Regions from separate parts of the Pseudalkalibacillus sp. Hm43 genome, predicted to be linked through region 1. Evidence: predicted binding sites of a transcription regulator. Region 1 holds the regulator's gene; each other region holds the start of a gene.
The links. Region 1 encodes Rex, which represses fermentation and respiration genes when NADH is low (regulators of the CRP and FNR family bind a similar motif). Its sites were predicted from a motif close to TTGTGAAATATTTCACAA; they were not measured.
Positions count from the first base shown of each region.

Region 1 (7,981 bases):
TCCTTATCCGGGAGGTCCTCATATCGATCAGATGGCCCAGGAGGGCGAACCTACGATTGACTTACCGCGTGCTTGGTTGGAGCCTGATTCGTACGATTTCAGCTTCAGTGGATTGAAGTCGGCGGTCATCAATACGCTTCATAATGCTACGCAACGTGGAGAAGAGATTGCGCCGAATGATCTGGCCGCGAGCTTCCAGGAGAGTGTCATCGACGTGTTGGTCGAGAAGACGTATCGAGCAGCCGAAGCTTATGATGTGAAGCAAGTGGTCGTCGCAGGTGGAGTGGCTGCGAACAAAGGCTTACGAGAGCGCTTGACCGAGCGATTTGAATCGACGGATATCAAGTTGTCGATTCCACCGCTTTGGTTATGTACCGATAACGCGGCGATGATTGCGGCAGCTGGCTCAATCGAGTACAACAAAGGTAGACGGGCAGACATGAAATTGAACGGAAATCCAGGATTGGATTTAGAAGCGTTTTAAAAGGTTGAAGAAGAACTCTGAGTTGATTGCTCGGGGTTCTTTTTGATGTTGTCAGGAGAGATTTTGTCGGAAAAAGAAAGCGGACTATAGTCTTTCTGCGCCCGTTATATGTCAGTTAGTGAATGGTGAACGGTGGTAAGTTGAGGCGTTTAAATGAAGAAAATCAGGAATAAAGAAAACCTGCGTCGTGCTTGAGAGTGATCAAGCATGAGCGCAGGTTATCATTTTATTTCTCTACTTTTATAGGTAAAACCACTTCAATACTTTTGTCACCATTGTGTGAGTTTTCTTTAAGGTGAGGACCTTGGAAATGTTCGGCTTCTTTTCCATAGGCTTCAACAAAGTTGTCCCATTGAGAGTATTTTTTTACCTGGAGATTAATCTGGTAGTCTGGAATTTTCCCTTTTAACTCTTTTTGTTGTTCTGGATTGGGAATAATCAATCTGTAAGATCCATCTGGTTCTACTCTAACCTTATCGGTATATCCCCTAACCATGTATCCTGGGATTTCGGTGTAAGCTTCAATGTGGGTACCTTCTACAAGGTTTGATTTGCCGGTAATAATGATGTAGTCATCCGTTTTCTTTTCGACTTTCGGTTCCAATCTGACCTTGGGGTCACCCTGATCTGATGGTTTTTCAAAGTTAGGAGATTCGATTTTTAACGTTTGGTTTTTTGTTGGGTCTTCAATATAGGCCATATAGGAGATTTTCTTATAGAGGCCTTCGCTTTCTTTATGGAGTCTTACAAAATCTCCTTTTAATTTCTCACCAGTTTTGGTGTAGTGTTCTTCAATCTGATCATCCTGAAACTCAGGTGTAAAACGAATTTCTAACCGAAGAGGCGCATCATAGTCATCTGGAAACTTCGTCTTAAGTGTGAATGAACCGTCTTCAGCCACTTGGGCTTTTGGTGAAGAACCAATGATGGCACCTTGGAATGCATGGCCAAGGATGTAAATGTCAGAACCGGGAAGAAGGTTCGTCTCTCCATTTACTGTGATTGTCTTCTTCTCAATTTCAATTTCTCCTGAAAGGGTAACCTCATAATCCCCTTGTTTCTCTTTCTTAGTATCTTTATTGTCATCCGATTGCTGATCTGGAGACTCATCTGTCGTTTCTTCCTTATTGTTGTTTTCCTCGGTGCTTGATTGTTCGTCTCCACCACAAGCTGTGAGGAGTAGAATCAATCCCATTACAAACAAAGTATGTATCACTTTCCTGTTCATAGCTATGTATCCTCCTTTAATCAACTTTTACAAGAATAGTACAACTAGGGAAGACCTTCAACAGTGCCAGGTACCGAAAAAGATGTCAGAAGTGCCAAGGGTTCCCATTCGGTACCTGGTACGGAAAGAAGGGGGCTTGACCTGCATACGAATCTATTCATGTATATGAGTGCATAAACGGTGAATATCCATGAGCATATTTATACAAAAGAGCTGTATGTTCGTGTCGAATGTAGTCGGAACGCGATGTGGAAAAAGCTTATCCACAAGTTGTGAACATTGTGGAAAACGTTCGGAACACTTGGGAAATAAACACCTGGTCGTGTGAATAACTGTTTGTGGATAATTAGAACAAAATCTGTGGATAATGTGGAAAAAACGACATTAAAACCGAAAAAGTGCTATTTAACCTGTGTATAACCCTGTGGATTCTGTGTATATGTGTATCTACTTATAAACAAAAAAGAGAGAAGATTTCAACATGTTCGATTCAACATGCAAATCATTCTCTCATTTCCCTGATTATACAGATTGTAATCCTTCCCATTCTTCCATCAATGATTCGAGTCCTTCATTTGCTTCCTCAAGCTTTTGGTTCAACTCTTGGCTCTTCTCATAATCCTGGAAGACGTCTGGTTGGCTCAGTTCATGTTCGATTTCCTCGATCTGTTGCTCATAAGCCTCAATCTGTCCTTCAAGTTCTTCAATACGGCGAAGTCGTTTCCGCTCTTCTTTTTTTGCTTGTTTATCGTTTTGGAACTGTTCTTTCTGGTCACTGACGTTCACATCTTGATTCACGTTCTGTTCTTCACGCTCGAGACGTTCAAATTCAGCTTGTTCGGCTTTCTTTTCCAAGTAATAATCATAGTCCCCAAGAAAGTTCTCCAATCCAGATGTGGATAACTCGATGACTCTTGAAGCGATCCGGTTGATGAAATAACGGTCGTGGGAAATAAAGAGGATCGTACCTGGAAAATCAATCAGAGCATTCTCCAAAACCTCTTTACTATCTAAATCTAAATGGTTCGTCGGCTCGTCCAAAATGAGCACATTCGCTTTCTGGAGCATCAGTTTCGCAAGCGCGAGACGTGCCTTCTGACCACCACTCAATTCATTGACACCTTTCAGGACATCGTCACCACTGAACAGGAAGTTCCCCAATACAGTACGGATATCTTTTTCCTGATGAGTCGGAAACTCGTCCCAAAGCTCATGTAAGACCGTTTTCGTGCTATTCAGATCCGCTTGTTCCTGGTCGTAATAGCCGATTTTGACGTTGGAGCCGAATTGGATCGCTCCACCTAGCTTCCGATCAGGGTGCATGATCGTTTTGATCAATGTCGACTTTCCGACGCCGTTAGGTCCAACGAGCGCTATGCTTTCTTCACGCTGAATGTGAAGATCGATGTCGTCGATTAACGTTTCTCCTTCATAACCGATCGCAAGCCGGTTCAATTTCAGGACATCGTTCCCGGTTTGACGCTCGATTCTAAAGCCGAACTGGGCTGATTTCTCACTGCCATCAGGTCGGTCGAGGACCTCCATCTTCTGAAGCTGCTTCCGTTTACTCTGTGCCCGTTTCGTCGTTGAAGCACGGGCGATGTTCCGCTGGACAAAATCCTGAAGCTTCGCGATTTCCGATTGCTGCTTCTCGAACTCTTTCAAATCTTGCTCGTATTGCTCTGCTTTGGCCTCAAGGTACTTACTGTAGTTTCCGAGGTACTTCTTACTCTTCGTCATCGAAATCTCATAAACTTGTGTGGCCACCTTGTCTAAGAAGTACCGGTCGTGGGAGACAATTAATAATGCACCCGGGTAGGATTGCAAGTAACTTTCCAGCCAATCGAGGGTCTCGATGTCCAGGTGGTTCGTAGGCTCGTCCAAGATTAATAGGTCCGGCTTCGTCAGTAGAAGTTTCACAAGAGCTAGTCGTGTCTTTTGTCCACCACTGAGGGAAGAGATCGGCTTCCCATAATCCTCTTCGTAAAAACGGAACCCATGAAGGATCGATCGGATGTCATTCTCGTACTGATATCCGCCTTTCAGCTGGAACTTCTGCTGAAGTGCATCATATTCAGATAGCACCTTCGCATATACGGTCTCATCATTCAAAACGTGCTCTTGTCCCATTTTCGTTTCGAGCGCACGGATTTGTTCTTCCATTTGGTGGAGATGGTCGAAAACCTTAATCATCTCTTCCCAAATCGTATTGTCAGATTCTAAGCCTGCATCTTGCGCAAGATATCCGATTTCGATTTCATTCGGCTTCATGACAGCGCCAGAATCGTAGGATAGCTGTCCGCTGACGATTTTCAGCAACGTCGATTTTCCAGCTCCGTTCCGTCCGACTAGGGCAATTCTATCCCGCGATTGTACTTCAAGTTTAATATTCGATAAAATAAGGTCAGCACCATAATATTTGGTTATGTCTTGGGCTTGCATGACGATCATGTTGTTACACCTCTTTCATACATGGTGGTTACAGCGTGCTGGCATTGAATGAACCTGCCGAAACCCTCATAACACCATGGAAACACAGTTACTATTAGTGTAGCTTATGATGGAAAGCTCAGGCAACTCTACAATTTTCAACGATTTGTGATATTTTTACTGCAATCATGCCTTACTTTTTGATAAAAATGGTGTATAGTCTCTTTTAGGTGGTGATTGAATGGGCGATTTCACGCATTTTAACGAACAAGGTCGCGCCAGGATGGTGGACATCTCTGAAAAAGAGGAAACGGTAAGGACGGCTCGCGTGAGAAGCAGCGTCAAAGTTTCCGAAGAGATTTATGAAGCGATTCAAGGAAACCATGTGAAAAAGGGTGATGTCTTATCGGTTGCCCAGGTCGCTGGGATCATGGCTGCGAAAAAGACGCCCGATATCGTACCCATGTGTCATCCATTGCCACTGAAATCGGTAGATATCTCTTTTGACTGGATAACAGAGGGAGATTATGAATTGTTGATTGATGTGACCGTGAAGACGAAGGGGAATACCGGAGTTGAAATGGAAGCATTGACAGCTGCATCTGCCGTCGGCTTAACCGTATACGATATGTGTAAAGCGATTGATAAAGGAATGGTGATCGGCCCGACCTATCTATTGGAAAAAACGGGTGGGAAAAGCGGAGATTACCTGTACGAAAACGAGTAGTGTTCTACTGATTGGAGGAACCTAATGAGCGTTGATGATCAAAAAATACCTCAAGCGACCGCAAAAAGGTTGCCGTTGTATTATCGATTTCTAAAAAACTTATCCTCATCAGGGAAGCTGCGTGTTTCTTCTTCCGAGCTAAGTGAAGCGGTCAAGGTTGATTCTGCGACGATCCGCAGAGACTTTTCCTATTTCGGAGCACTAGGGAAGAAGGGATATGGCTACAATGTCAATTATCTGCTCACCTTTTTCCGAAAGACACTCGATCAGGATGAAGTGACGAAAGTGATGCTGATCGGTGTAGGGAATTTAGGGACAGCCCTTCTGAATTATAACTTTTTGAAGAACGACAACACTCGAATCGAGTTAGCATTCGATGTAGACGAGAGTAAAGTCGGTACCACGATCAGTGGAGTACCGATCCATCATTTGGGAGATTTGAAGAAACACGTTACGAAGGACATGTCGGTCGCGATTTTGACCGTTCCTGCTCAAACCGCCCAAACGGTAGCGGATGAGCTGGTCGAAATCGGTGTGAACGGGATTCTGAATTTCACCCCCGCCCGCTTGAACGTACCAGACAATGTCCGAATTCATCATATTGATTTAGCTGTAGAACTCCAATCATTGATCTACTTTTTGAAAAATTACCCGTTGGATAAATGATCTGAGAAAGATACTTGAGGAGGTGACCAATATGCTTGGTCCAGGAAGTTGGATTATCATCGGAGTCGTCGCACTATTGATCTTCGGTCCGAAAAAGCTGCCTGAGCTTGGAAAAGCAGCAGGAAAGACATTGCGTGAATTCAAGACCGCAACGAAAGGGCTTGTGGATGACGACGATACAGATAAGAAAAAAGATGACAAGAAGAACAGAGATGAAGACTAGTTAGGAAGGTAGTTTTGTATGACGAATCAACAAATGACACTTCAGAAACATATTGAAGAACTACGAAAAAGGATATTCATCGTCATACTTGTATTCATAGCGGCGTTCATCGCCGGATTCTTCCTAGCAATGCCATTGATTCAGTATTTGAAGCAGACACCAGAGGCTGCAGGCTTAGAGTTGAACGTATTCAATCTGACCGACCCTCTGCGTGTATTTCTGGATTTTGCTTTTCTGATAGGCATATTGATTACTTCACCCGTCGCGCTCTACCAGCTTTGGGCGTTCATCAGTCCAGGCCTTTATGAGAAAGAGCGTAAGGTGACGTTGATGTACATCCCGCTTACCTTCATCTTGTTTGTAGGCGGACTTTCGTTTTCTTACTTCATTCTATTTCCATTCGTCATCGACTTTATGAACGGACTGTCCGATCTGCTTGGAGTAGAAGAAGAGTATGGAATCAATGAATATTTCCATTTCCTTTTCCGTCTGACATTGCCATTCGGAATCCTGTTCCAGTTCCCTGTCGTCATCATGTTCTTGACGAGACTCGGACTCGTGACACCCGACTTTTTACGTAAAATTCGAAAGTATTCCTATTTCGTATTGCTCGTGCTTGCAGGGTTGATCACACCACCGGAACTGATTTCGCACATGATGGTGACCGTACCGTTGATCATCCTTTATGAAGTCAGCATCTTTATAGCAGGTTTCGCTTACAAGAAATCACAGCAAACAGCGGAAGAAGCAGAACAGTCAGAAGAAGAATAAATATAATGTGAAAGCGGCCGAACTGGCCGCTTTTTTCAGTTTAGAGGGGCTTTCTGTCCTCAAAAGTGGCAGAAACCCGAAATGAAGGATAGAAAGAGGTGCTTACTGTCCTCCAAAACAGCAGAAACCCGAAATGAGGGATAGAAAGAGGTGCTTTCTGTCCTCAAAAGCAGCAGAAACGCAAAATGAGGGATAGAAAGAGTCGTTTGCTGTCCTCCAAAACAGCAGAAACCCGAAATGAAGGATAGAAAGAGGTGCTTTCTGTCCTCAAAAGCAGCAGAAACGCAAAATGAGGGATAGAAAGAGTCGTTTGCTGTCCTCAAAAACAGCAGAAACCCGAAATGAAGGACAGTAAGAGGCACTTACTGTCCCTTAAAGCCATAACAAAAGGATTGACCCCCGAGGATCAATCCTTTTTCTTCATCTGCTTTATTTTTTTACGTAACTCGAACATTCGGTATGCGTTGAAGAAGTCATAGGCAGCGAGTGCCATGTTCAGGATCGGCCAGAACGACCAGACGCCGTCTTCTCGTGCATAAAAGATGGCCAAGTACGTAAAGATCACGCCTAGTATCAAATAGGCAAATATCCAGAAGGTTGGTGAAAATCTCATAATCAGCCTCCAATAATGAATTGCATGTTCTCTAGTTGTTTTTCAAGTTTCATGATCTCGTCTCGAAAGACGACCTGGACGAGCATGACCGTCGTATTGACAGCCACATGAGCAATAATTGGTACAATCAATCGTTTTGTTTTCACATACAGGAAGCTGAGTGTGAAGCCCATCGCCGCATACACCAGAATGTGGCTGAAGTCACGGTGGACGACAGCGAACACAAGTGAACTGATTAGTGCAGCAATGAAGAAGTTCGTTCGCTTATAGAGTGTACCAAAGATTACCTTCCGAAACACGATTTCTTCCAATATAGGACCGAAGACAGAAACCACAAGAATCAGAAGTGGCACTGACAACGTCAGCTCGACGATCATTTCTGTATTTTTTGAACCTGGTTCGACGCCTAAAAATTGCATCTCAATCGTAGCAGCTACAATCTGTGCTGTGAAAACGATCGGAATACCTAGGATCGACCAGCCGATCGTTGCAGGAACACTAGCGCGTTCCTCACGATCCTCCCGGTTCCGCCATTCCGGCAGTAAAATCAGAAAGATGATCACGATTCCGATTGAAAAACTGATTACGTTCCAAAGCCCAGGGATCTTTTCACGAGGGACATCGAGACCGATCAGAATAGGTCCGCCAATGACCCCGGAAAGTAAGATCAATATATAAGTGATGAGTACCCATCCATAACGTTTATTCAAACTGTTCTCCTCTTTCGTGACAGATTCAATGCCCCATTTTAACATACTATTGCCAATAATACCTTTCTTATGACTTCGCGCTTTTCTTTACAGAAACCTAACAAAAATTTTCAGGTTATCTCTTGCAAA
Region 1 is NZ_CM135129.1:2,145,082-2,153,062, reverse strand. It holds gene tsaD (tRNA (adenosine(37)-N6)-threonylcarbamoyltransferase complex transferase subunit TsaD) at 1-484, shown strand, start outside; gene ACXQIQ_RS11360 (hypothetical protein) at 711-1,712, opposite strand; gene ACXQIQ_RS11355 (ABC-F family ATP-binding cassette domain-containing protein) at 2,235-4,163, opposite strand; gene moaC (cyclic pyranopterin monophosphate synthase MoaC) at 4,384-4,869, shown strand; gene ACXQIQ_RS11345 (redox-sensing transcriptional repressor Rex) at 4,894-5,535, shown strand; gene ACXQIQ_RS11340 (twin-arginine translocase TatA/TatE family subunit) at 5,567-5,758, shown strand; gene tatC (twin-arginine translocase subunit TatC) at 5,777-6,529, shown strand; gene ACXQIQ_RS11330 (DUF4305 domain-containing protein) at 6,936-7,142, opposite strand; gene ACXQIQ_RS11325 (CPBP family intramembrane glutamic endopeptidase) at 7,145-7,852, opposite strand.

Region 2 (7,981 bases), 550 kb from region 1:
TGAAGTCGAACTCCCCATCTTTATTTAATGTAAAAATGCCATCTGGATGGTTCTCAATCAAAGTGTGGAAATAATTCTCGCGTTTATCGAGTTGCTTTTCTACCTTTATCTTTTCGCTGATGTCCACGCAGAAACCTTGCAATTGCAGAACATTGCCATTCTCATCACAGACAGGGGAGACGGATCCCAGATAAGGAATTCCGTTCACCTCATCTTCATAAGTGACCGCATCTCCTTCCCAAGCGCGGTTATATGAAATGACTCTGCGCATGGCGACTTCCATAGGTAAGCAATCTTCTATGCATTTCCCTGTAAAATCATCCGTTTCAAAACCGAATTTTTGAAGAAGCACACCTTTGCATGTGAGAAAACGAAAGGTATCTCCATCTTTTTCAACGAGGAACATCAAGCTGTCCCGAACTTGATTCTTCACTCCGAGTCCAGCTGATGTAAGAGTTGAAGACATAGCTCTATTCAGATGTGTACGATTTCCGTTGAATTCCTGCATGCTGATCCTCCGCTCGGCTAATTTCAATTAGGTAGTTGATTAAATCGATCTCTCCGTAATACATTCCCGATTATACGCTCATTTCCTTCGTCCTCTGAAGATTTCTTCCTATGAAATGGAAGAAATGTCTAATCCCAAGTAGACATGCATACGTTGAATTAGGGATAAAGGGGGAGGACAATCTTGGGTATACCGGTAGTTGGGGAATTTCTTACACTGACGATCATGGCGCTTGCTTTAGGTATGGATGCTTTTTCAATGGGATTAGGGATGGGGATGATCACCCTCAGGCTCAAGCAAATTTTGAAAATCGGTATTCTGATCGGCATTTTCCATATGGTCATGCCCCTACTCGGAATGACTGTAGGGAAGCAGCTGACCGTCCATTTCGGCAACATCGCAACACTGATTGGCGGAGTTCTGTTGATCATACTCGGCATCCAGATGATCGTTTCCTCTTTACGCTCGAACGATGAGCCCTTCATCACACCTAGAGGCTTTGGTGTCTGGCTATTTGCGCTGAGTGTCAGTTTGGACAGCTTTTCAGTCGGCTTGAGCCTTGGGATTTTTGGTGCGAAAGTCGTCATGACGATTTTCTTATTCGGCGTCATCAGTATGGGATTGACCTGGCTCGGGTTATTGATCGGACGGAAAACCCAAAAATGGTTCGGATCCTACGGAGAAGCCCTCGGCGGATGCATCCTCCTATCCTTTGGATTGAAGCTGCTGTGGTGACACGCGTTATATTTATATAAGGCTTTAAAGAAAGTGCGGAAAGTGACCTTCTATGAATAATCCTCAATGCCCTCCATAAAAAAGTTATGGACGCGGAGCGGAAATAAGCTTGGGTGAGAAGAATAAGGAGCCAAGTTGACTTGAAGCTCCTTATTTTAGAGGCCAAGTATGGAGGGCATGAAGTGCTCTTAGAGTTGAACCGCCCAACACTCATCCATTAAAATAAAAAGTAATAAACACAGAGCAAAACTCACAAGCTACCACTAGGAGGCTTTACATGAACATCTTATTCGTATGCACTGGAAACACATGCCGAAGCCCGATGGCGGAAGCGATCTTACGCCACCGCTCGGACGACTCCATCCAAGTGCGCTCGGCAGGCATTTTTGCCTCGAACGGAAGTCCTGCGAGCCGTCAGTCGATCGAAGTTTTACAAGATCAAGGAATAGAAATCAATCACCAGTCACAACCACTGACAGCAGAGCTCGTCGAATGGGCAGACCTGGTGCTGACGATGACTGGCCAACATAAGCAGGCAATCCTTTCTCAATTCCCATCCAAGATTGGACACATTTTTACATTAAAAGAGCATGTATTAGCAGAGAAGGAAACGTTAGACAAATTGGAGCAGATTTATGACAAAATCGGCCAAATCCGAATGGAGCTGTACGACCTTGGGAACAGTGATGAACACAAGCGTCAGGCGCTCATGAGGGAAATGGAAACCAAGATGAAAGAAGCTCAGAAAATCGAACGTACCATGCCTTCTATGGATGTTTCGGATCCATTCGGTGGCTCGAAAGACGTATATTGTCAAACGTACGAGGAATTGGACGAACTCGTACAAAAGTTGGCTGAAAAATATAGTTGAAATAATCTGAGAAACCTGCGATAACAAGGATAGGGAATCAGACCAGTTGAAAGTCTGTTCACGTTCCCTTTACAATGAAGACAAACATCAAATCACTGGAGGCTTCATGCAATGAAAGTAGCAATTGGTAGTGACCATGCAGGTTACAAAATTAAAGAAGATATAAAAGAAGTAATGGATGAGTTGGGTGTTGAATATGAGGACGTTGGCTGCAACTGTGAAGATTCAGTCGACTATCCGGACTACGCCCTTCCAGTCGCTGAGAAAGTGTCTAACGGCGAAGTAGATCGTGGCATCTTGATTTGTGGGACAGGAATTGGCATGTCCATTACAGCGAACAAGGTAAAAGGTGTTCGTTGTGCACTAGTCCATGATCTGTTCAGCGCTAAGGTGACACGCCTTCACAATGATTCAAACGTTCTAGCGATGGGTGAACGAATTGTCGGACCTGGCATTGCAAAAGAAATTGCGAAAGTATGGCTTCAAACGGAATTTGAAGGCGGACGCCACGAGCGACGCGTAAACAAAATTAAAGACGTTGAAACGATGGGCGCTGAGTGATTCACAGCTTTACCTTAAACTAAGGGGAATAGAGAAAGGAAGAGTAGAATGGACGAAACACTGCATCAGATTCAACCTCAAGTGGTGGAAGCCTTGGAGGATCTGGAGCAAGCAACACCGTTGTCATCGAACCATCTGTTGGTTATCGGAGCTAGTACGAGTGAGGTCTTAGGTGAAGAGATCGGGACGTCCGGTACGATGGATGTCGCGTCTCAGTTGTTCGAAGGGATCACTCAATTCCGTAATAAAACGAATGTCCAAATTGCCTTTCAATGTTGTGAACATTTAAACCGCGCATTAGTGATGGAGCGAGAAACTGCTGAACAAAGAGGTTATGAGATCGTCACGGTCATTCCGGTAAGGTCCGCTGGTGGAGCGCTATCCACTTATGCGTATCACCACTTGAATGATCCGGTCGTCGTTGAGCATATTACTGCTGATGCTGGCATCGATATCGGGGATACGTTCATCGGTATGCACCTGAAACATGTTGCTGTACCGGTGCGGTCTAAGGTGAAGTCCATCGGGCATGCACACGTCACGCTTGCACGGACCCGACCGAAGCTGATTGGCGGCGAAAGAGCGGTCTATCCATCTAAAGAAGAACTCACATCCTGTTGATTTCAATAAGGAGGCCGATCCAGTGTGCTGGATCGGCTTTTTATATTGGTAGGAAGAGGGGTCGATTGAGTTATTCATCCCTATTAGAGAGGAAAACTGGATTGATAGTAATGAATAGAGGCTATTCATCCCTAACGGAGCGAAAAACAGGGTTGATGGTAATGAATAGATGCTAATCATCCCTATCGGAGCAAAAAACAGGAATGAAGGTAATGAATAAGAGCGCTATCCTGCCCCAAAGTGGAGTAAGCATAGCATTTCGGGAAGGATAGAGGACTTATCCTGCCCCAAAGTGAGGTAAGCACACATTTCGGGAAGGATAGAGGGCTGATCCTTCCCAAAATAGCGCTAGCCCTCAAGGCACTATAGCTAACTCTTTTGCCTTCCAACACCTTGAATCCTCTACTTAGTTTTAAAAATAAGAGTTTACCATTACAGGACTATTGTAATAATGATAAAATAGATTTGTTGTGAAATTTCGAAAAAATGCAGTTGAGGTCAGTAAAGGAGTGAAACCATGGAACAACTTAAGAAGCAAGATGCAGAACTATTCAATTCGATACAGGATGAACTAGGTCGTCAACGGAACAAGATAGAGTTGATTGCATCTGAAAACTTTGTCAGCCAGGCTGTCATGGAAGCACAAGGATCCGTCCTTACAAACAAGTATGCGGAAGGCTATCCAGGACGCCGTTACTATGGCGGATGTGAGTACGTCGATGTCGTGGAAAATCTGGCGAGAGATCGCGCGAAGAAATTGTTCGGAGCGGAACATGCGAACGTACAGCCACACTCAGGGGCTCAAGCGAACATGGGCGTCTATTTTACTGTGTTAGAACCGGGAGACACTGTGCTTGGGATGAACCTTTCACACGGGGGACACCTGACACACGGAAGTCCGGTCAACTTCAGCGGTAAACTATATAACTTTGTCGAGTATGGTGTAGATGAGAAAGACCATACGATTCAATACGATGATGTCCTTGCGTTGGCACGCGAACACCAGCCGAAGCTGATCGTAGCTGGAGCTAGTGCATATCCAAGAGAGATTGATTTTAAAAAGTTCCGCGAAATCGCAGATGAAGTCGGCGCATACTTGATGGTTGATATGGCGCATATTGCTGGATTGGTCGCGACTGGTCTCCATCCGAGCCCGGTTCCGTATGCAGACTTCGTTACGTCTACGACTCATAAAACGTTGCGCGGACCTCGTGGCGGATTGATCCTCTGTAAGGAAGAGTTCGCGAAGAAAATCGACAAGTCGATCTTCCCTGGAATTCAGGGCGGTCCATTGATGCATGTCATTGCAGCGAAAGCAGTAGCGTTCGGTGAAGCGTTGCAAGAGGACTTCAAAGACTACTCCAAGAACATCATAGACAACGCACGCGTACTTGGTGAAGCATTAAAAGAAGAAGGGCTGTCACTTGTATCGGGTGGTACTGACAATCACTTATTGCTCGTGGATGTCCGTGGTATGAATGTAACAGGTAAAGTTGCCGAACACCTTCTAGATGAAGTCGGTATTACAACAAACAAAAACACGATTCCTTTCGATCCGGAAAGCCCGTTCGTCACGAGTGGACTACGACTTGGAACGGCAGCTGTGACGACAAGAGGATTCACGCAAGAAGATATGAAGGAAATTGCATCCATCATTGCACTCGTCCTCCGCAACCCGGAAGACGAAGCCAAGCAACAAGAAGCAGCACAACGTGTGGAAAAATTATCCTCAAAATATGAGCTCTACGTATAGAACCCTATATTAATAGGAAAGGCGACCCGCAAAGGTCGCCTCTTTTATTTGAATGAAAGTGCAGTACCTGGCACCGACTCGGACGCCTTGGGGCACAAGGGATTTCAATCGGTGCCAGGCACCAAATACAAACCCTTACGGCACAAGGGTTACAAAATGGTACCTGGTACAGTTGAGTACTGCAGAGGTACTGCAGATCATTTTGGGCAGTTATCACTTTGGTACTGTTTTTGGCTTCTCCTGTTATTTCCTGCTGATTCGTGTTGAACTTCACACCTTTTTTCTGTACAATTTTCGAGAGGCAAAAAACCTGCTAAGTTCGTATTCTTTCAGGTTTTAAGACAAGTTACAAACCTCATAAACTTTTTGAAGGAGAGATGATGAATGAGTAAAGTACACGTTCTGGAACACCCGCTGATCCAACATAAGATTACATACATTCGTGATGTATCGACAGGGACGAAAGAATTCCGTGAGCTTGTCGATGAAGTGGCAGCATTGATGGCATTCGAAATCACCCGAGAATTACCACTCCAAGAAGTAACGGTCCAAACACCGGTTTCGGAAGCAAAAGCATATACAATTGCGGGTAAGAAGCTTGGATTGGTACCGATCCTTCGTGCAGGACTAGGAATGGTCGACGGGATCCTGAAGCTGATTCCAGCGGCAAAGGTAGGGCACGTCGGATTATATCGCGACCCTGAAACTCTCCAACCGGTCGAGTATTATGTGAAGCTTCCAAGTGATGTTGAAGAACGTGAACTCATCGTAATCGATCCGATGCTTGCAACAGGCGGTTCTGCAGTGGCAGCAATCGAGTCACTGAAAAAGCGTGGCGCACAGAATATCAAGCTCATGTGTCTGATCGCAGCTCCTGAAGGCGTCAAAATGGTCCAAGAGGCACATCCTGATGTTGACATCTATCTCGGAGCGCTTGATGAATACCTGAACGAAAAGGGGTACATCGTACCAGGTTTAGGTGATGCAGGAGACCGTTTGTTCGGTACGAAATAAACGTTGAAAACATAAAGCCAAAAGGTTCAAAAAGTTTTCAAATCTTACCATAGAAATTGCCTGTAACGCAATTGACATGTACTAGTGGCTATAGTATTCTTACAAAGGATGTATGATAAGGTTTTCATACGCATCATATAAAGCTTTTTCGCTACATCCGAATCTCGTAAAATACTCCACAAAATAATCAGGAATTGACTCACCTGATGACCTCAAAATCAAGTCCAAAGAAAAGGGGTGCGGCAAATGCGCACTGATAAACGATCACCCTTTCATTCAATGGCTCTCATGTCTGGAATCCTCTCGCAACTCGTCGGTACCATTCTGGTCGGCATTTTCGGAGGCATGTGGTTGGATCGTACCTTTGACACAGCACCGTTTCTTATGATCATCGGACTGTTTCTTGGCTTGGCAGCAGGAGTTTACGGGACCATCAAGTTAATTCAGCGATTTTTTGGAGAAGAAGGCGAACAATGACCGAAAACCTCTCAACTTACAACAATGCGTTCCGTCGATACATAAAATACGGACTATACTTAGCTTCGATTTTCGTACTAGGTTGGGGGTTCACAAGCTACAAAACAGTCTTTCTCGGACTGTTGTTGGGAATTGCTGTGAGCATTCTGAACGTATGGTCGATGCATCGCAAGATCGACCGCGTCGGACAAGCTGTCGTTGAAGGCACGAAGGTTCGGACGATGGGCTCCTTATCCAGGTTGATGACCGCCGGGCTTGCCGTTCTGGTCGCGACCCGATTTCCTGAATACTTTGACTTGATTTCCGTAGTCGTAGGTTTACTCATGATATATCTCATCATGTTGATAGATTTTTACTTTGCATCAAAACGAAACTGAACTTTGGGGAAGAGAGGTGAAAGAATTGGAACACGAAGCGCCACATCTTGAACTATTAGGTTTAACTTTTAACCCATCGAACATCCTGATGATTACGATTGCTTCTGTAATTGTGTTCATCATTGCCGTACTCGGCTCACGTAGTTTGCAAATGCGTCCATCTGGTATGCAGAACTTCATGGAATGGCTGATCGATTTTGTAAAAGGAATCATCAACAGCACCATGGACTGGAAGACTGGAGGTCGATTCTTGACACTAGGTTTGACGATTATCATGTACATATTCGTCTCGAACATGTTAGGACTTCCGTTTGCAATCGCGATCGATCATGAGCTTTGGTGGAAATCACCAACAGCTGATCCAACCATCACATTGACACTCGCTGTAATGGTAGTCGTATTGACTCACTTCTACGCGATCAAAGTGAAAGGAACTAAATCATACGGTAGTGAATTCTTCAAACCGATGAAATTTATGTTCCCTTTGAAAATCATTGAGGAATTCGCCAACACGTTGACACTAGGTCTTCGACTTTACGGTAACATTTATGCCGGTGAAGTATTGCTAGCCTTGTTAGCAGGAGCTGGTACTGCAGGAATTTTTGCAGGGGTCTTATCCTTCCTACCGATGATGGTGTGGCAAGGATTCAGTATCTTTGTCGGTGTCATCCAGGCATTCATTTTTACAATGCTGACAATGGTTTACATGGCACATAAAGTCAGTGATGAACACTAGAGCTCACAAAGCTCTACAGTAAAAGGTTCAATTTTAACTCTGTGTACAACCCCATAATGGGAAGAAATTATAAAATAATACAATTCCAAGGAGGAAATTTAAATGAATTTAATCGCAGCTGCAATTGCAGTAGGTCTAGCGGCAATTGGTGCCGGTGTAGGTAACGGTCTTATCGTAGGACGTACAGTTGAAGGAATCGCTCGTCAACCAGAATTGCGTGGTACGCTTCAAACAACAATGTTCATCGGTATCGCACTAGTTGAGGCACTTCCAATCATCGGTGTCGTTATCGCGTTCATCGTACTTGGTGGTTAATAACGAGTAACGA
Region 2 is NZ_CM135129.1:2,690,199-2,698,179, forward strand. It holds gene ACXQIQ_RS14180 (PAS domain S-box protein) at 1-508, opposite strand, end outside; gene ACXQIQ_RS14185 (manganese efflux pump MntP) at 734-1,243, shown strand; gene ACXQIQ_RS14190 (low molecular weight protein arginine phosphatase) at 1,521-2,114, shown strand; gene rpiB (ribose 5-phosphate isomerase B) at 2,226-2,675, shown strand; gene ACXQIQ_RS14200 (TIGR01440 family protein) at 2,724-3,296, shown strand; gene ACXQIQ_RS14205 (serine hydroxymethyltransferase) at 3,814-5,049, shown strand; gene upp (uracil phosphoribosyltransferase) at 5,434-6,063, shown strand; gene ACXQIQ_RS14215 (AtpZ/AtpI family protein) at 6,310-6,540, shown strand; gene ACXQIQ_RS14220 (ATP synthase subunit I) at 6,537-6,917, shown strand; gene atpB (F0F1 ATP synthase subunit A) at 6,943-7,653, shown strand; gene atpE (F0F1 ATP synthase subunit C) at 7,756-7,968, shown strand.
Region 2: the regulator Rex is predicted to act here: its motif matches at 6,228-6,245, upstream of ACXQIQ_RS14215 (AtpZ/AtpI family protein).

Region 3 (7,981 bases), 1.1 Mb from region 1:
CAATCGAAATCAACGCAGCCTGTGCTCTGCTTTTACCTAATATTTCAATGAATAACCCTTGTAAAAAAGGTGAGGCATCCTTGAGTTTTTCGATTACGTACGCTACATCGGCATCAGACAAATTCTTCAACATATCGATGATCCGAATGATCGACCACTTCTGTAATTTATGTTCATTCTCAAAGAGAAATTGAATCAACGCTCGATATTGTTGCATATGACTGAGCGCTCTAGCAGAAGAAGTCCAGAGATCGTAATGCTTAGATGACATGTTCTGAAGAAGAATCGGAGTAAGCCGCTCCAACTTCAATTGACCCGCCATACGAGTTGCCTCAGCAGCTACCCACCATTTCTTATCTCGGGCCTTCGTCTCCAACTCATCTGTCAATCCGATCTCCTCACACAATTGATTGATCCGTCGAATTTCTTCTCTGCCCTTGAAGGTCGAAACAGCTTCAAGCAATACATTTGCGACGACTTCCCGTTTCCAGCGCTTCCGGATCTCAAGTAACCTTGGGTTCCCGTCTACTTTGATGTGTTCAATCACTTTCGGATAAATGTAAAAGAAATAAGCGACCTTTTTTCTTGCTCGTCGATTCCTTAATGTTTTTCGGATGACGAGATAGATGAACATGAAAAGGATGACCGCAAAGATGTAAGCAATCGACATGAGCAATAAATAGATGAACATCACTTTCATCGTTCAATCGAGTCCCTTACTTTAAGATGCTTTCTGAGTCTTACCTCTAATTCCTCGATATAGAATGGCTTCAAGAAATAATCATCTGCCCCAATCTGGAAGGCACGTACGATGAAATGCTTCAATTGTTGTTCAGACAAGAAACAGAACAATACATTTGAAAGACTTGGAATCTGCTTAACTTGTAAACAAAATGAATATCCATCGAGATCTTTCAACTTGGTTTCACAAAGAATGATATCCGGTTGGAATTGTAGTGCGAGCTCTAGCGCATCTGCTCCTTCATTGCAGACTTCCACCTCCCAGATCTCTTCATTCAAGTTGTTGAAAAGGATGGTCGAAGACACTAGATCATCATCAATCAATAGAATCTTGTATCTTTGATTATTCGTTTGAACCTTCAAATCGTTCAACCGAGGAACAATCTTCGGTCCGTCCATTGCATTTGCATTTTTCATCTGGGTCTCTAGTTTTTGAATCAAGCTAGCTGAGCTTTGATACTGGATTTCACTTTCAATGATGCCAAACGAAATATGTTCCGCCAGGAGATGTTCTGATTCAGCGATCAAACTTGAAATGCGTTCGACCACTGTCTCTGCTCCTTCTTGTGGTGTTACTGGTAAGAGGAGCATGAAAGATCCAGGAGACCAAGTATACAATTCATCATAAGGTCTAGTAGACTGAGAGGCGGTCAGTTTCAATTGATTGAATAGATGATGGTACTTGGCTTCATATTGATTGATGAAGTATTGATAAGCATCCACTTTGATGAGGACAAGTGAAAAGACAGCTTGATATCTTTGGAATCTCATCCACTCCTTCTGGATAATCGCCTCCATCATATCCCTTTGTATCTTGTAATCATCTTCTGTCGAATGGATGGCTCTCTTTTGATTAGAGATGGCATTATCCAAATAGCTGATCAACAAGTCCTGGTCGAAAGGTTTTTCTAACAGATGTGTCACATTCAGTTCCAGTATTCTTTGTAATTGATGAGGATACTTTGAAGTTGTATAAGCGATGACAGGTATGGTTTTGGAATAATGCTTTCTTATATAAACGACCCACTCTCTTGCTTGCTGATCTCCTGAATCCAGACAAATCAGTATGGCAGTTGGGATGTGGTCGAATAATTCTTCTTTGAAGCGATCAGCACTAACCTGGATGAATTGATAGGGAGAATGTTGCTCAAGATCCCTCACCCATTCACCAAACCACTCGTCCTGATCATAGACGAGGACTTTTTTCTTAGAAGATAGAGTCCATTTCTCACTCTTCCTTCTCAATCCTTGACCATAGTCAGTAAGTTCTTGAAGCAGAGACTTCAGTGTTTCTCCGAATAACCTCTCTTCTCCCGGTTTCACCCGGACACTTTCAGTGGAGACATCCATCTTTCGGATCAATAACGTGGTAATCGTCTTTATAGACTTGATTTGAAAAACGGCGCAATAATTCTGTATTCTGAGAATCAGATTATAGAGTTCAGTCATATGAGATGCTTTACTTGTCCGAATTGTTGGACTGTTCAACTTATGTACGATCCGGAGTAATTCAGTTTTATAGTGTGCGACGGCTTCTACTTTGGCATTGTTCGGCATCTTGTAACTCCTCTTTCCAATTCACGAACTTCAGAAGGATTCACCATATATTGAACGAAAAGTAAAATTATGTATAACTTTGTCGTAATTTGACGTTTGTTGTTATTTTATCATATCTTAAATGTCGGTAGTTTTTAAGCCTTTTTTTCTAGTCCTATGTCATCCTTACCATACCCCGCGTGAACCGGGCAAACATTTCACGCCCATATATCAATAAATGAGAGGGTCGAACTAGTTTGTCGATGGTTTGTCGCGTTGATTGGCTTATATGTAATGGAAAAATTAAAGCTGCTCATTGTGCGGAGCAGCTTTTTTTGCATAATAAAAGGTTGGTAGTGGAATCTACCAACCTTCTTTCTACCTATTATATTAGTCCATTAATAAATGTTTCTCTAATCGGCTGATATCAGCGTCTGCGCCGATGACAATCAAGATATCTCCTTCCAGAATCGTATGAGTCGCTTGAGGAGATACAACGATATCATCACTGCGTTTGATGGCCATGACGTTACAGCCATAATTCGCTCGAACATCCAATTCAATCAATGTTTTATCATGCATCTTTTTACTTGCAATCAATTCCACAATGCTATGTTCATCTGATAATTCAAGATAATCCAGTACGTTGTTGGACATGATGTTGTGTGCGATCCGTTGTCCCATATCACGTTCCGGGTGGACAATTCGGTCTGCACCGATCTTGCGCAGAACTTTTTCGTGATAATCGTTTTGTGCTTTCACGGTAATATGTGCAACACCAAGCTCTTTCAAAATCAATGTTGTCAAGATACTCGCCTGAATGTTGTCACCGATTGCCACAATCACATGATCGAAGTTCCGGACCCCTAGACTTTTCAAAACGTTCTCGTCTGTCGCATCCGCAATTACCGCATGAGTCGCAATCGATGAAAACTCGTTTACCCGATCCTCATCACTGTCAATTGCAAGTACTTCCATGTCGTTATTACTCAATGAACGGCAAATGCTACCTCCGAAACGCCCAAGACCAATCACAGCAAATTGCTTTTTCACAGCTACTCCTCCAATTGCCATTAACGTTCAATCTCATCATATTGTATCATATTTTCATATGATTTTTCTTGAATCTCTCGTCCCTTCCACATACTTAGCATCGAATAGGAACATTCTCATCAAGAGGATCAATGACGGAATCAGCAATAAGAGTCCTGCAATAAATGCAATGACAAGTGCAACCCCCATCGTTTCGTTTGTAAATCCTGTGTCAATCGTAATATATGGATACAGGATATAGGGGAGATGAGACGCTCCATAACCGAAGAACGCGAAGAAAAATTGCAGCATGACAAAAATGAATGCTGTACCATACCTTTTATTTTGATAGACAAACCATACCGCGATATTGAAACAAATGAACGATATGATGAAAAAGTACGAGTAATCCAACATCCTGTTGAAATGCTCGATGTTATGGCTTCTTAGAGCCAGGAATACGAGAAAGCTCGCTAATATCGTAGGAGGGCTCCAGAAAAGGGCGAATTTCCTGAGAAGCGCCAAAGCCTGGGTATCTTTCGCTTTGCTCGCATAAAAGGATAAAAACATCGCACTGATATAGAGCACACTGACGATCGCCAAGAATACAACCGCCCAAGAATAAAAGCTTGTGAACAACTCTCCAACGAGAAACACTACCGAGTCGTTTTCGACCGTTATGAAACCACCTTCAGAAATCGTTAGAGCGGTAGACAAGGACGCGGGAATCAATAAGCCTGTAGCACCATATAGGAAAGTATACAAATGACTCTCCTTCGCCCCATAATTACCGAAAGCATAGAAAGAACCACGTATGGCAAGAAGCACTAGAGCGATACTGCCCGGGACTAGCAAAGCCGTTCCGTAATAATAAGCTGTACTCGGAAAGAATCCTACTAAACCGACAAAGAAGAACACGAAGAATACATTCGTCACTTCCCAAACCGGAGATAAATACCGACTGATGATGTTATTGATGATATGGTCTTTCTTCGTAATCGTCCCGTAATAGGCAAAAAATCCTGCTCCGAAGTCAATCGATGCAACAATCAGATACCCGTACAAGAAAATCCATAAAACAGTGATTCCGATCAGCTGTATTTCCATCATAACCCTCCTTACCGATCCATTTGTTCAAATTCGGTTTCCACTGGATTGTTCCTAAACATTTTCAATAGTACAGTCGTACAGATCCAACCGAGCACGACATAAAGTGCAAAGAATAGGATGAACATGGATCCTACATGTTCACTGGTGGTCGCACCATCCTTCGTTTCCATCACATGCCACAAGATCCACGGTTGTCGCCCCACTTCTGAGAAGATCCAACCAAATTCAATGGCCAGCATGGCTAATGGACCTGAAATGACGATTGCCCATAAAAACAACTTAGATAGACTCCATGCCTTCTTCCATTTACTCAAAATGAGATACACAGTGGATAAAGCTGCGAGAAACATACCGATTCCGACCATTGCGTCGAAAAGATAATGGATGAAGAGCGGTGCCCTTTCATCTTCAGGAAATTCCTCCAAACCGATCACTTCCGCATTCGGATTACCGTGAGCGAGTATACTGAGAAAATTCGGCAGCCGAAGACCGTATTTCACTTCATTGTTTTCATCAAGTACACCACCGACAATCAAATCTGCCCCCTTTTCAGTTTCAAAATGCCACTCTGCTGCAGCTAGTTTTTCAGGTTGATATTCTGCCAGATATTTACCTGAGAAGTCCCCGATGACTGCCGTCGAAATCGCAAATACGAATGCCGTCACCATTGTGAAATGCAGGGCTTTTTTATAATAAGCGCTTGGCCCTTTTTTCAAAATCAGAAAGGCTGTCAAGGCAGCCAGAACGAAAGCGGAAGTCAAATAGGCAGAAGAGATGACATGTGAAGCCTTTGTAGGTGTTGCCGGATTAAACATTGCAACGAGGGGCTGGATTTCAGTAATTTGACCGTCCTCAAGCTTGAACCCCTTTGGTGAGTTCATGAACGCATTGACTGTTGAGATGAAAAATGCCGATAAAGTCGACCCGATGACGACGGGAACGGAAATCAACCAGTGATAATATGGATTTTTGAATCGATCCCATGTGTATAGGTAGATTCCTAGGAAAATCGCTTCAAAAAAGAACGCAAACGTCTCAAGAAAGAGTGGAAGACCGATCACTTGCCCTGCTACTTCCATGAAGCTTGGCCACAACAAGGATAATTGTAGTCCGATACAGGTCCCCGTCACAACGCCGACTGCTACTGTGACGACGAACCCCCTCGTCCAACGTCGGGCAAGCAAACGGTAATGCTCATCATTCCGGCGGATTCCGATCCACTCAGCCCCGCTGATCAATAACGGCACTCCCACCCCCAGGGTTGCGAATATGATATGAAAACCTAACGTCATACTGGTCAATAAACGACTCAGCATAGCACTATCGAGTTCTGGCATCTAAAATCCCCCGCTTTTCTCTGCATAGTATCCATTCCGTACAAGTCATAATTCTTTACCCTAAATCGGAACTCCTGAAAACGATACGAGACGAGTAGTACATTTATACTCTTACGATTCAGTGAAGATATTGTGATGAATCTCACAATTCATTCCACCTATATCGTATCAAGTACCAGTGAGTTTGTGAAGTATTGAGCATATTGTCAGATTTAAAAAGAGTGGAACCTGCTGGACACAGGCTTCCACTCTCTTCTGTATTACATGGCGTCCAACATTCTGAACTGGGAAACGATCAGATCGTAGTATTCACCTTTTTGTTTCATCAATTCGTCATGGTTCCCTTGTTCAATGAGGGTACCATGATCGAGAACAAAAATGTTGTCTGATTCCCGAATTGTAGATAGTCGATGTGCGATGATGATCGCTGTTCGACCTTTAAGAAGTGTTTGTAGAGCGTTCTGGATTTTCAACTCTGTCTCGGTATCAATACTTGCAGTCGCTTCATCCAAAATGAGAATTCTTGGATCTGCAAGCAATGCTCTCGCAAATGAAATCAACTGTCTTTCACCAACCGACAACACATTACCTCGTTCTTCAACTTCGGTTTCGTATTGATTATCCAGCTTTTCAATGAATGCACTTGCACCAACGGCCTCAGCCGCTTTAATGACTTCTTCATCTGTTGCATCTGGACGACCGAACCGGATATTTTCCATGATCGTGCCGGAAAAAATGAATGTGTCTTGAAGAACGACGCTGACTTTTTGCCGTAAACTATCCAGCTTCACGTCTTTAAGATCGGTCCCATCAATCTCGACAGCACCTTTCGTCGGATCATAGAACCTGCTGATCAGGTTGGCGATCGTTGTTTTACCTGATCCCGTATGACCGACGAGAGCGACCGTTTCACCAGCACCTATCGTGAGATTGATGCCATTCAATGCTTTACGTTTCTCATCATACGCAAATTCCACATCTTTGAATTCAATCTTACCATCGATTTCTTTGAATGTAATGGCATTTTCACGTTCAGAAACATTTGGTTTTTCATCTAAAAATTCGAAGATCCGTTCACTAGAAGCCATTGCAACCAACAGCTGGTTATACACTTGACCCATACGTGAAATCGGTTCCCAGAACATGCCGAGATAGAAAGCGAATGTTACGAAAACGCCGTAATCCATCCCGTTTTGAATCAAATACACACCAAACCAGATCAAGATAGCCGTTCCGATTGCATTGGACATTTCGACGAACGGACGGAAGACGGCACTCTTCTTCGTTGCATCCTTCCAGCTTTCAAACGTTTCCCCATTCACACCTTTGAAGAATCCCATGTTCTCCTTTTCCTGTGTATAGGATTGGGTAACACGGATCCCCTGAATACTCTCGTTTAAATGGGAATTCATTTTTGCTTGTTTAATCCGGACCGTCTGCCAGGAACGACGAATATTTCTTCGAAGTCTTGTTGATATGAAAAACATGATCGGCAGGATGATCATGATGGCCAGCGTCAATTGCGGACTCAACACGAACATGATGATGATAATCCCGACGAGCAGAAGGAAGTCCATCAAAAGATTGATGACCCCGTTCGTAAACAGTTCCTGCAACGAGTTGACATCATTGATGATCCTCACCAGGATCGAACCGCCCGATCGCTGATCGAAGAACCGATGGGACAATCGTTGGATGTGTTTGAACAGACCCTGACGGATGTCGTAGATGATGTATTGTCCGAGCTGATTCGTCCACTTGATCCGGAATGAGTTTGCAATCCAGGAAAGGATATATAAAGCAGAAATCCCGATGATCAGTTGGATCAGTAACGTTTCATCCTTGTCTTTGATTGCATGGTCGAACAAAAGAACCCCGATGAAAATCGGAATGACCAATCTTACCCCTGTTGTAATGAGCATCGTTATGATTGCTTTCGGAAGCAGATTGGATTGGTAAGGCTTCATATATCCGAATAGGCGGAGCATTTGCTGCCAATTGAACTGTTTTTCAATCGCCTGGTCTTGAGAATAATGAAATCGTTTATTCGTATTCGAACTCAACTTGTTTCACCCCCATTTTTAACCTGTTTGTCTTTGTTTAATGACTTCTTTATCTTTATACTGGATGTCATAGACGCGTCGGTACATGCCATCCTGTTCAATCAGTTGTTCATGCTTCCCTCTCTGGGCGACCTTACCTTCTTCAAGCACCAAGATTTCATC
Region 3 is NZ_CM135129.1:1,012,657-1,020,637, forward strand. It holds gene ACXQIQ_RS05365 (HEAT repeat domain-containing protein) at 1-700, opposite strand, end outside; gene ACXQIQ_RS05370 (response regulator) at 697-2,298, opposite strand; gene ACXQIQ_RS05375 (potassium channel family protein) at 2,668-3,351, opposite strand; gene ACXQIQ_RS05380 (cytochrome d ubiquinol oxidase subunit II) at 3,385-4,416, opposite strand; gene ACXQIQ_RS05385 (cytochrome ubiquinol oxidase subunit I) at 4,428-5,756, opposite strand; gene ACXQIQ_RS05390 (ABC transporter ATP-binding protein) at 6,017-7,819, opposite strand; gene ACXQIQ_RS05395 (ABC transporter ATP-binding protein) at 7,838-7,981, opposite strand, start outside.
Region 3: the regulator Rex is predicted to act here: its motif matches at 5,887-5,904, upstream of ACXQIQ_RS05385 (cytochrome ubiquinol oxidase subunit I).

Region 4 (7,981 bases), 730 kb from region 1:
CCATAGACAAAAGGAAGGGACTTGCAACTGTTCAAACGGGTATTCTTGTCGGTCCCCTTGTAAAGGAATTAGCCTTGAATGGTTTCATGGCCCCGTTTGGCGACAGTCCAACCGTTGGGATCGGTGGAATCACGATGGGCGGGGGATTTGGAGTGGTCTCAAGGTCGATCGGACTGATCAGTGACAACCTCCGCGGACTTGAAATGGTCGATGCGAAAGGTAGAATCGTTACAGCGAATGCACACCACAATGAAGATTTATTCTGGGCATCGAGGGGTGGTGGCGGAGGGAATTTCGGTTATAACACGGAATACACATTCAGAGTTCCTCGTGCGCCGGAAACCGCCACTGTTTTTAATATCGTATGGCCATGGGACCAGCTTGAATCGGTATTTAGAACCTGGCAACGATGGGCTCCGTTTGTAGACGAACGATTAGGCTGCTATCTAGAGATATATAGTAAAATCAACGGGCTCTGTCGCGTTAATGGAATTTTCCTGGGAACGAAAACCGAGGCGGTCAGATTACTAGAACCTTTAACGACAACAGGAACACCAACACAAGTCGATATACAATCTTTGTTCTACCTTGACGCGATCAATTACTTAGATCCTCCTCAGCCAATCCCTGAACAATCATCACAGAGTGTGAAGTTTTCCTCTGTTTGGTCACTGGATCTTTGGTCGGAAGAACCGATTTCCATTATGAAAAATTACCTTGAAGAAGCCACTGGAACAGAAGCCAATTTCTTTTTTGAGAATTGGGGTGGGCAAATCCGTCGAATACCGAAAGACAAGACCGCCTTCTATTGGCGTGAACCGTTATTTTATTCGGAATGGAACGCGAGCTGGAATCAACCGAAAGATGAAGCCAGGAACCTTGCTTCCGTTGAAAAAGTCCGTCAACAACTTCAACCGTTTGTAAAAGGATCCTATGTGAACGTACCGGATCAGAATATTAAAAACTTCGGAGAAGAGTATTACGCCTCGAACTTCGAACGTTTAAGAAGAGTGAAGGCGAAATACGATCCCGAAAACTTCTTCTGTTTTCCACAAAGTATTCCACCAGCTCCATAATGGTCTTAAGGGTCATCATCTATTTCCTCATGATGACCCTATTCCTCTTTCTTCGTATCCCCGTAGGAAACCCTAATAATCACATCGGCATAAAATTCTCCATTTAAAAGGACTTCGTATCTCCATAAGCCGCCTTCTGGAACCTCAAATGTCGGGGTGTAACGTTCTAAGCTTGGATACCCTGATGAAGGATTCGTGATTGTAGTTGGAGGCACCACCATCAACTTTTCACCAGTTTCTTTATGGTAAGCATTGATCGTTAGCTCCTTACCTTCATAGGTTTTGAAGGGTTCGGTGAAATGAAAGAGATACCCGTATGGTTTACCTGCTGTAAGTGCTGGGTCAGGATAAACAGACAATAAAAGCTTGCCGTCTTCTTTATAGTCTTGTCGAGCTTCCCAATTCACCTCTTTTCCTTCATGTGCCACGTTATACCCATTAAAGAAATCCATTTGACTGGCACCAAAGTATACGATTCCGAAAAGCAAAGACAACGAAACTGCGATGCTTAATCCGAAGTTCCAATAACTTCGTTTCGAGTGAACGCCTTTGTTTTCCCGTATCCCATGAAAGACCTTTTCTTGATGTTGCTCGTCAAAGGTAAAGTCTTTGAACTTCGTTTCTTTTAAATGTGGGCGAAGTTGCTTAAGATGTTTATTAAGCATTGAAATCACTCCCGAGTTGATCTTTGAGAATTTTTTTAGCCCTAAGTAGCCTGGATTTGATCGTGTTTGGATTCACATTCAGTAAGTCACTGATTTCCGGAACATTCAACTCTTCGTAAAAATAGAGGAAAATGACCTCTCTGTACTTTAATGGTAATGCCAACACGTGGTTTGTGACCTGTTCTTGCATCGAGTTTTTCAAGACGATTTGATCCGTTGACTTTTGGATGCCGAAAATCTGCTGCGCATCTTTTGCTAGTTTTACAGTTCGGTAATGCCAGCTCCTCAAATAATCCTTGCAGTGGTTGATCGTTATTTTCAGCACCCATGTTTTGATGCTCGAATTCCCTTTGAATTGATGCAGGCTTTGATACACCTTGATGAAGGCTTCCTGAGCAAGGTCTTCAGCTGTGGCGTAATCTTTTACATAGGAAAAAGCGACGTGCATTGCATCGGTCCCGTAATCCTCCATCAACAGCTGGAGGATCTCCTCATTTGTCGCGGACTCCCAATTCGAATACTCAATCATACAATCACTCCGCATAATCTCTTTACAAAACAGACGACTCCCAGTTGGAAAAAGGTGCACTTTTAACTGAAAAAGATCTCCAATCGCTTCATTATGTAAAAAAGCTGCCTAGAAAGTCTGTGAAAATGGACCTTTTGCGCAGCTTTTTGAGTGTGTAATGACAATATGGGGCTTTGTTATGTAAAACTTGGTGTTGGTTTTAGAAAAATCACTGGTGGTTTTAGAAAAATGACGGCTTGTTTTAGAAAAATCAGCTTCGGTCTTGTAAAAACGAGCACTCGTCTTGTAAATCGGTTCATTCTTACTACAAAACCCCATAAGGAAAAGGACGGTTCACAAAAGAACCGTCCCTCATTTTCAATAAATCCATTAGGAAAGGACGGTCCCACGGGGATCCGTCCTACATTTTTGTCCAGATTGTGACTGTTTTCAGACAACTGACAAAGGTTTGTCAAAAGTTTTTTGCGATTTAGTGACAACGTTCAAAACTTCACAAAGTCCGCCGAAAAACCTGATATATTAGGGTCAAGAACTTTAGATGATAGTGATTTTCATAGATTTTAGCAAGGAGAAAGAGGGGAACGTGTATGAAACTCAAGTTGGGTTTGTTTGCGCTCATGATGTTTGTGCTCTCCGTCCTGACGGGGTGTGAACAGCTGACTGTGCTCGATCCGAAAGGACCGCAAGCGGAACGGTTAGCGAGTGACATCATTTTTACAATGATCATGATGGCAGGTATTGTGATTGCCGTACTGGTGTGGCTTGTGATTATGCTCGTCAAATATCGGGCATCCAAGCAGCCGGATGACTATGAACCACCACACATCGAGGGGAACCCATGGGTGGAAGGGATTCTCGTCGGGATTCCGGTCATCATCGTAGCCATCCTGTCCGTCGTTTCTGTTCAGAGTAACTATATCGTTGAATCGGCACCACAAGGATACGAAGACAAAGAACCATTGGTCGTTTATGCATCTTCCTCTGACTGGAAGTGGCATTTCAGTTATCCGGAGCAAGACATTGAAACAGTCAACTACTTATACGTTCCGACCGATCGTCCGCTAGAATTCCGACTCTACTCACACGGACCGATCACGAGTTTCTGGATTCCTCAGCTTGGAGGACAGAAATACGCGATGAACGCCCATGTCACAACGCTGCATCTCGCGGCTGACGTAGAAGGCGACTTCATGGGACGGAACGCCAACTTCTCTGGTAAAGGGTTCGCCGAGAACACGTTCGACGTAACGGCGATGTCTCAACAAGAGTTCGACGAATGGGTAAAAGAAGTCAAAGACAACGCGGATCCTCTGACTGAAGAGAAATTTGAGGAACTGCTTGAGCCAGGTCACCTTGGACGCATGACGTTCACCGGAACACAGCAACAATACGAACCGGCACCGGAACATCACCACGAAGGTGACAAGTACGAAGAACACGATATGCACAAGGAAGACGAAAAGAAAGATGGCCATGACCATCACGCTTCCTCTAAAAAGGGAAGCGAAAGCAACGATCATAAACACCACGAGTAAATGAACGGGTTTTACCGATTATAGATATCTTGAAAGGAGTCAAATCGTATGGAATTCTTTGAACGATTTGCCATACCACATCCGAGTTTCGCGATTTACGCTTCCATGGTCGCAGCCGCACTTACGTTGGTTGCCGTCCTCGCAGGGCTTACTTACTTCAAAAAGTGGGGATACCTTTGGCGCGAATGGTTGACGACTGTTGACCATAAGCGAATCGGGATCATGTATCTCATCTCGGCACTCTTGATGCTGTTCCGAGGTGGCGTCGACGCGATCATGATGCGTGCCCAGCTCGCTGTACCTGAGAACGAGATTCTGGATGCGCAGCACTATAACGAAATTTTTACAACGCACGGGGTTGTCATGATCCTGTTCATGGCGATGCCTTTTATCATATTCTTCATGAACTTTGTCGTACCGCTTCAAATCGGGGCGCGTGACGTTGCGTTCCCACGATTGAATGCACTCAGCTTCTGGCTGTTCTTCATGGGTGCGATGCTGTTCAATATCTCATTCATGGTCGGTGGATCACCGGACGCAGGGTGGACATCGTACTTCCCGCTCGCTGATGGCGAGTCGGTCGGTTCGCACTACTATATGATAGCGATCCAGATTGCCGGAATCGGTACACTCTTGACCGGGATCAACTTCCTGACGACCATTTTGAAAATGAGAGCACCAGGCATGACGCTTATGAAGATGCCGATGTTCACATGGTCAATCCTGATCACAAGTGTCATCATCATCTTCGCATTCCCGGTATTGACGGTTGCTCTCGCATTCGGAACGATGGACCTCCTATTCGGAACACAGTTCTTTACGCTCGATAACGGCGGAATGGCGATGCTTTGGGCGAACCTGTTCTGGGTTTGGGGACATCCTGAAGTGTATATCCTGATTCTGCCGGCATTCGGACTTTACAGTGAAATTATCTCGACGTTTGCACGTCGTAATTTATACGGATACAAGTCGATGGTCGGATCAATGGTCTTGATTTCACTCCTATCCTTCGTCGTATGGGCCCACCACTTTTTCACAATGGGTCAAGGCGCATTCGCGAACAGCATCTTCTCCATCACGACGATGGCGATTGCGGTTCCGACAGGAGTCAAGATCTTCAACTGGTTGCTGACACTATGGAAGGGTAAAATCGAGTTCACATCACCGATGCTGTATTCGATCCTATTCATCCCGCTCTTCACACTTGGTGGAGTGACAGGGGTCATGCTTGCAATGTCAGCGGCGGACTATCAGTATCACAATACGATGTTCCTGGTCGCTCACTTCCATAACGTGATCATCCCTGGTGTCGTATTCGCGATGCTTGCTGGACTCACGTACTACTGGCCGAAGATGTTCGGCTTCATGCTGAACGAAAGAATAGGAAAGTGGACGGCATGGTTGCTATCGATTGGATTCATACTCGCGTTCATCCCGATGTATATCACAGGCTTGGACGGTCAAGCACGCCGTATGTACACGTATTCTGAGTCTACTGGATTTGGTCCGATGAACATGGTTTCCTTTATCGGAGCTGCGATCATGGCAGTCGGATTCGTACTGATTGTGTACAACATCTATCACAGTGTCCGTTATGCTTCACGTGATATCGGTGCTGACCCGTGGAATGCGCGTACACTTGAGTGGGCGACGCACACACCAGTACCACACTATAACTTTGCAGTTACACCGGAAGTCGCATCCAGCGAAGCACTTTGGGATGCGAAGAAGAAGGGGCATGAGCTGTTTAAAGGCGAGTATAAGAAGATTCACATGCCGAACAACAGTGGTATACCGTTCATCATGAGCTGTGTATTCTTTGTATGGGGCTTCGCGCTCATCTTCAGCTTATGGATTCCGGCGATCATTGCAACGATCGCAATCTTCGTCTTCATGACAATGCGTTCATTTGAAATCGATCACGGTCATTACATTTCTGTGGAAGAAATCGAAGACACAGAATCAGAAATGCGAGGTGCTTAATTATGAAAATCGATCACTCGCTGCCGTTAGAATATAGTACAGAAGAAAATAGATTGAAGATCTTCGGATTCTGGATGTTCCTAGGTGCGGAAATCATGTTGTTTGCGACGCTATTCGCGACGTATTTCACACTAGAAAACCGCACAGGGAATGGTCCGGGTGGGGCTGAGATTTTCGTGATCACGCCGGTTCTCATTGAAACGTTCTTGCTTTTGACAAGTAGTTTTACAATCGGACTGGGAATTCATGCGATGCGTCTCGGTCGCCAGAAGGCGATGCTGTGGTTCTTCGGAATTACGCTCGCCCTCGGGCTTGGATTCTTAGGCGTAGAGATTTTCGAATTCTTTACGTACGCACATGAAGGAGCAGGCATCCAAACGAGTGCGTTCACGTCGATCTTGCTCACGACACTTGGAACACACGGAGCGCACGTAACTGTCGGATTGTTCTGGGGTCTCTACATCATGATGCAAGTGAAGAAGCGTGGCTTGACGCCTGAAACAGGTAACAAGTCGTTCATCTTCTCACTGTACTGGCACTTCTTGGACGTTGTTTGGATCTTCATTTTCAGTTTCATCTATTTGAAAGGAATGTTGTAATATGAGCGAACTCTTTCCTCGTAAACAGATCATGGGATTTGTCTTCTCATTGGTACTGACGGCAGTCGCGATGGGCGTCTATTTCTTCGACATGTCGTATGCAGTCGCAATGACGGTCCTTCTGATCACGGCGTTCCTTCAAGCGGGCCTACAGCTCGTCGTGTTCATGCACGCCGGTGAAACAGAAGATAAAGGCGCGATTTACGCGAACGTCTACTACGGCGTCATCATCGCCCTGTTCACCGTCTTCGGTACACTGCTCGTACTTGTATGGGATATGGGATAAAAGAATAGCACACAAAGAAAGCAAGAGATTCCGCATTTGGGAACTCTTGCTTTCTCTATATTGTAATGGTCAGCTGCCCTTAAGCAGGTGGTCTAATACATAAAACAAATGCAGGGCAATTCAAAGAGGGAGTTTTCAAAACTTCATAGTCAACATCTTCACATAAGATAAGACATCCGTTAACACATACACAATTTTCCCCGAATATTTGTACAAGCTTTGGTTGACCATTTATTAGTGCCCACGTAACAATGGAGCAGAGTGTATTATTAACGGTAAACATCTGTTTAAGGGTCACAATAATATTAGGATCATTTAAATCTTGCTCGTTAATCAAACTAAACTCATTATCAATATTTTGGCAAGCTGTTTTGGCATCCATAAAAATAAATAGTTGGTTAATAAAGAATATTTGTCCAAATGATGGGGTTGTAAAAGGAACAGTATCTATTTCATTTCTTCGCTGTGTACATTCTGGGCTTTCTTTGGATGGAAGCGGAATAGGACAAGATACACTAGTAAAACTTTTGATAGAGCAACGTTTCATGCAAGCACCTCCTATTAACAGTTTATTTAGGAATGTGGAGTTTGCTTGTACAAGCACCCTATTATTTTTGAACTTACTAATATCAATAGTTTATGTGTAAACAAATCATGGGATTTGTGTAGGGTGCTCCTTTTTTATTTTAAAAAAATTCAAAATTCCTGTTGACAGGTGCACGTGTGGATAGTAGATTATTATTCATATTAAAAATGACAACTGAATCGAATTCTTATCCAGAGAGGTGGAGGGACTGGCCCTGCGAAACCTCGGCAACAGACTGCGTGCAGTACTGTGCCAACTCCAGCAAGTCAATGTGCTTGAAAGATAAGAAGAGCCGTGAGATTACGTATTTTCAACCTCTTCTTATTCGTTAAGAAGAGGTTTTATTATTTTGTTGAAAGAGGTGATTGGTGAACGAACGGTATGTTTTTAAAAAGAATAGTTGCATTTCTTATCCAGAGAGGTGGAGGGACTGGCCCTGCGAAACCTCGGCAACAGACTGCGTGCAGTACTGTGCCAACTCCAGCAAGCCGATGTGCTTGAAAGATAAGAAGAGCGATATGAAACGTATTTTCAGCCCTCTTCTTATTTTGGAAGAGGGTTTTTTATTTGAAAAAGGAGGAGTAATCATGACGAAACGAATCTTGTTGAACGCATTTGATATGGGGTGTGCGGGGCATCAATCACCAGGGCTTTGGGCACATCCGGACGATCAGTCGCTTCGGTATAACGATGTGAATTATTGGGTGGAGCTTGCACAGCTC
Region 4 is NZ_CM135129.1:1,417,989-1,425,969, reverse strand. It holds gene ACXQIQ_RS07640 (FAD-binding oxidoreductase) at 1-1,076, shown strand, start outside; gene ACXQIQ_RS07635 (hypothetical protein) at 1,115-1,741, opposite strand; gene ACXQIQ_RS07630 (sigma-70 family RNA polymerase sigma factor) at 1,734-2,270, opposite strand; gene qoxA (cytochrome aa3 quinol oxidase subunit II) at 2,858-3,805, shown strand; gene qoxB (cytochrome aa3 quinol oxidase subunit I) at 3,854-5,788, shown strand; gene qoxC (cytochrome aa3 quinol oxidase subunit III) at 5,791-6,387, shown strand; gene qoxD (cytochrome aa3 quinol oxidase subunit IV) at 6,389-6,673, shown strand; gene ACXQIQ_RS07605 (hypothetical protein) at 6,753-7,220, opposite strand; SAM riboswitch class I at 7,444-7,548, shown strand; SAM riboswitch class I at 7,666-7,770, shown strand; gene ACXQIQ_RS07600 (LLM class flavin-dependent oxidoreductase) at 7,847-7,981, shown strand, end outside.
Region 4: the regulator Rex is predicted to act here: its motif matches at 2,749-2,766, upstream of qoxA (cytochrome aa3 quinol oxidase subunit II).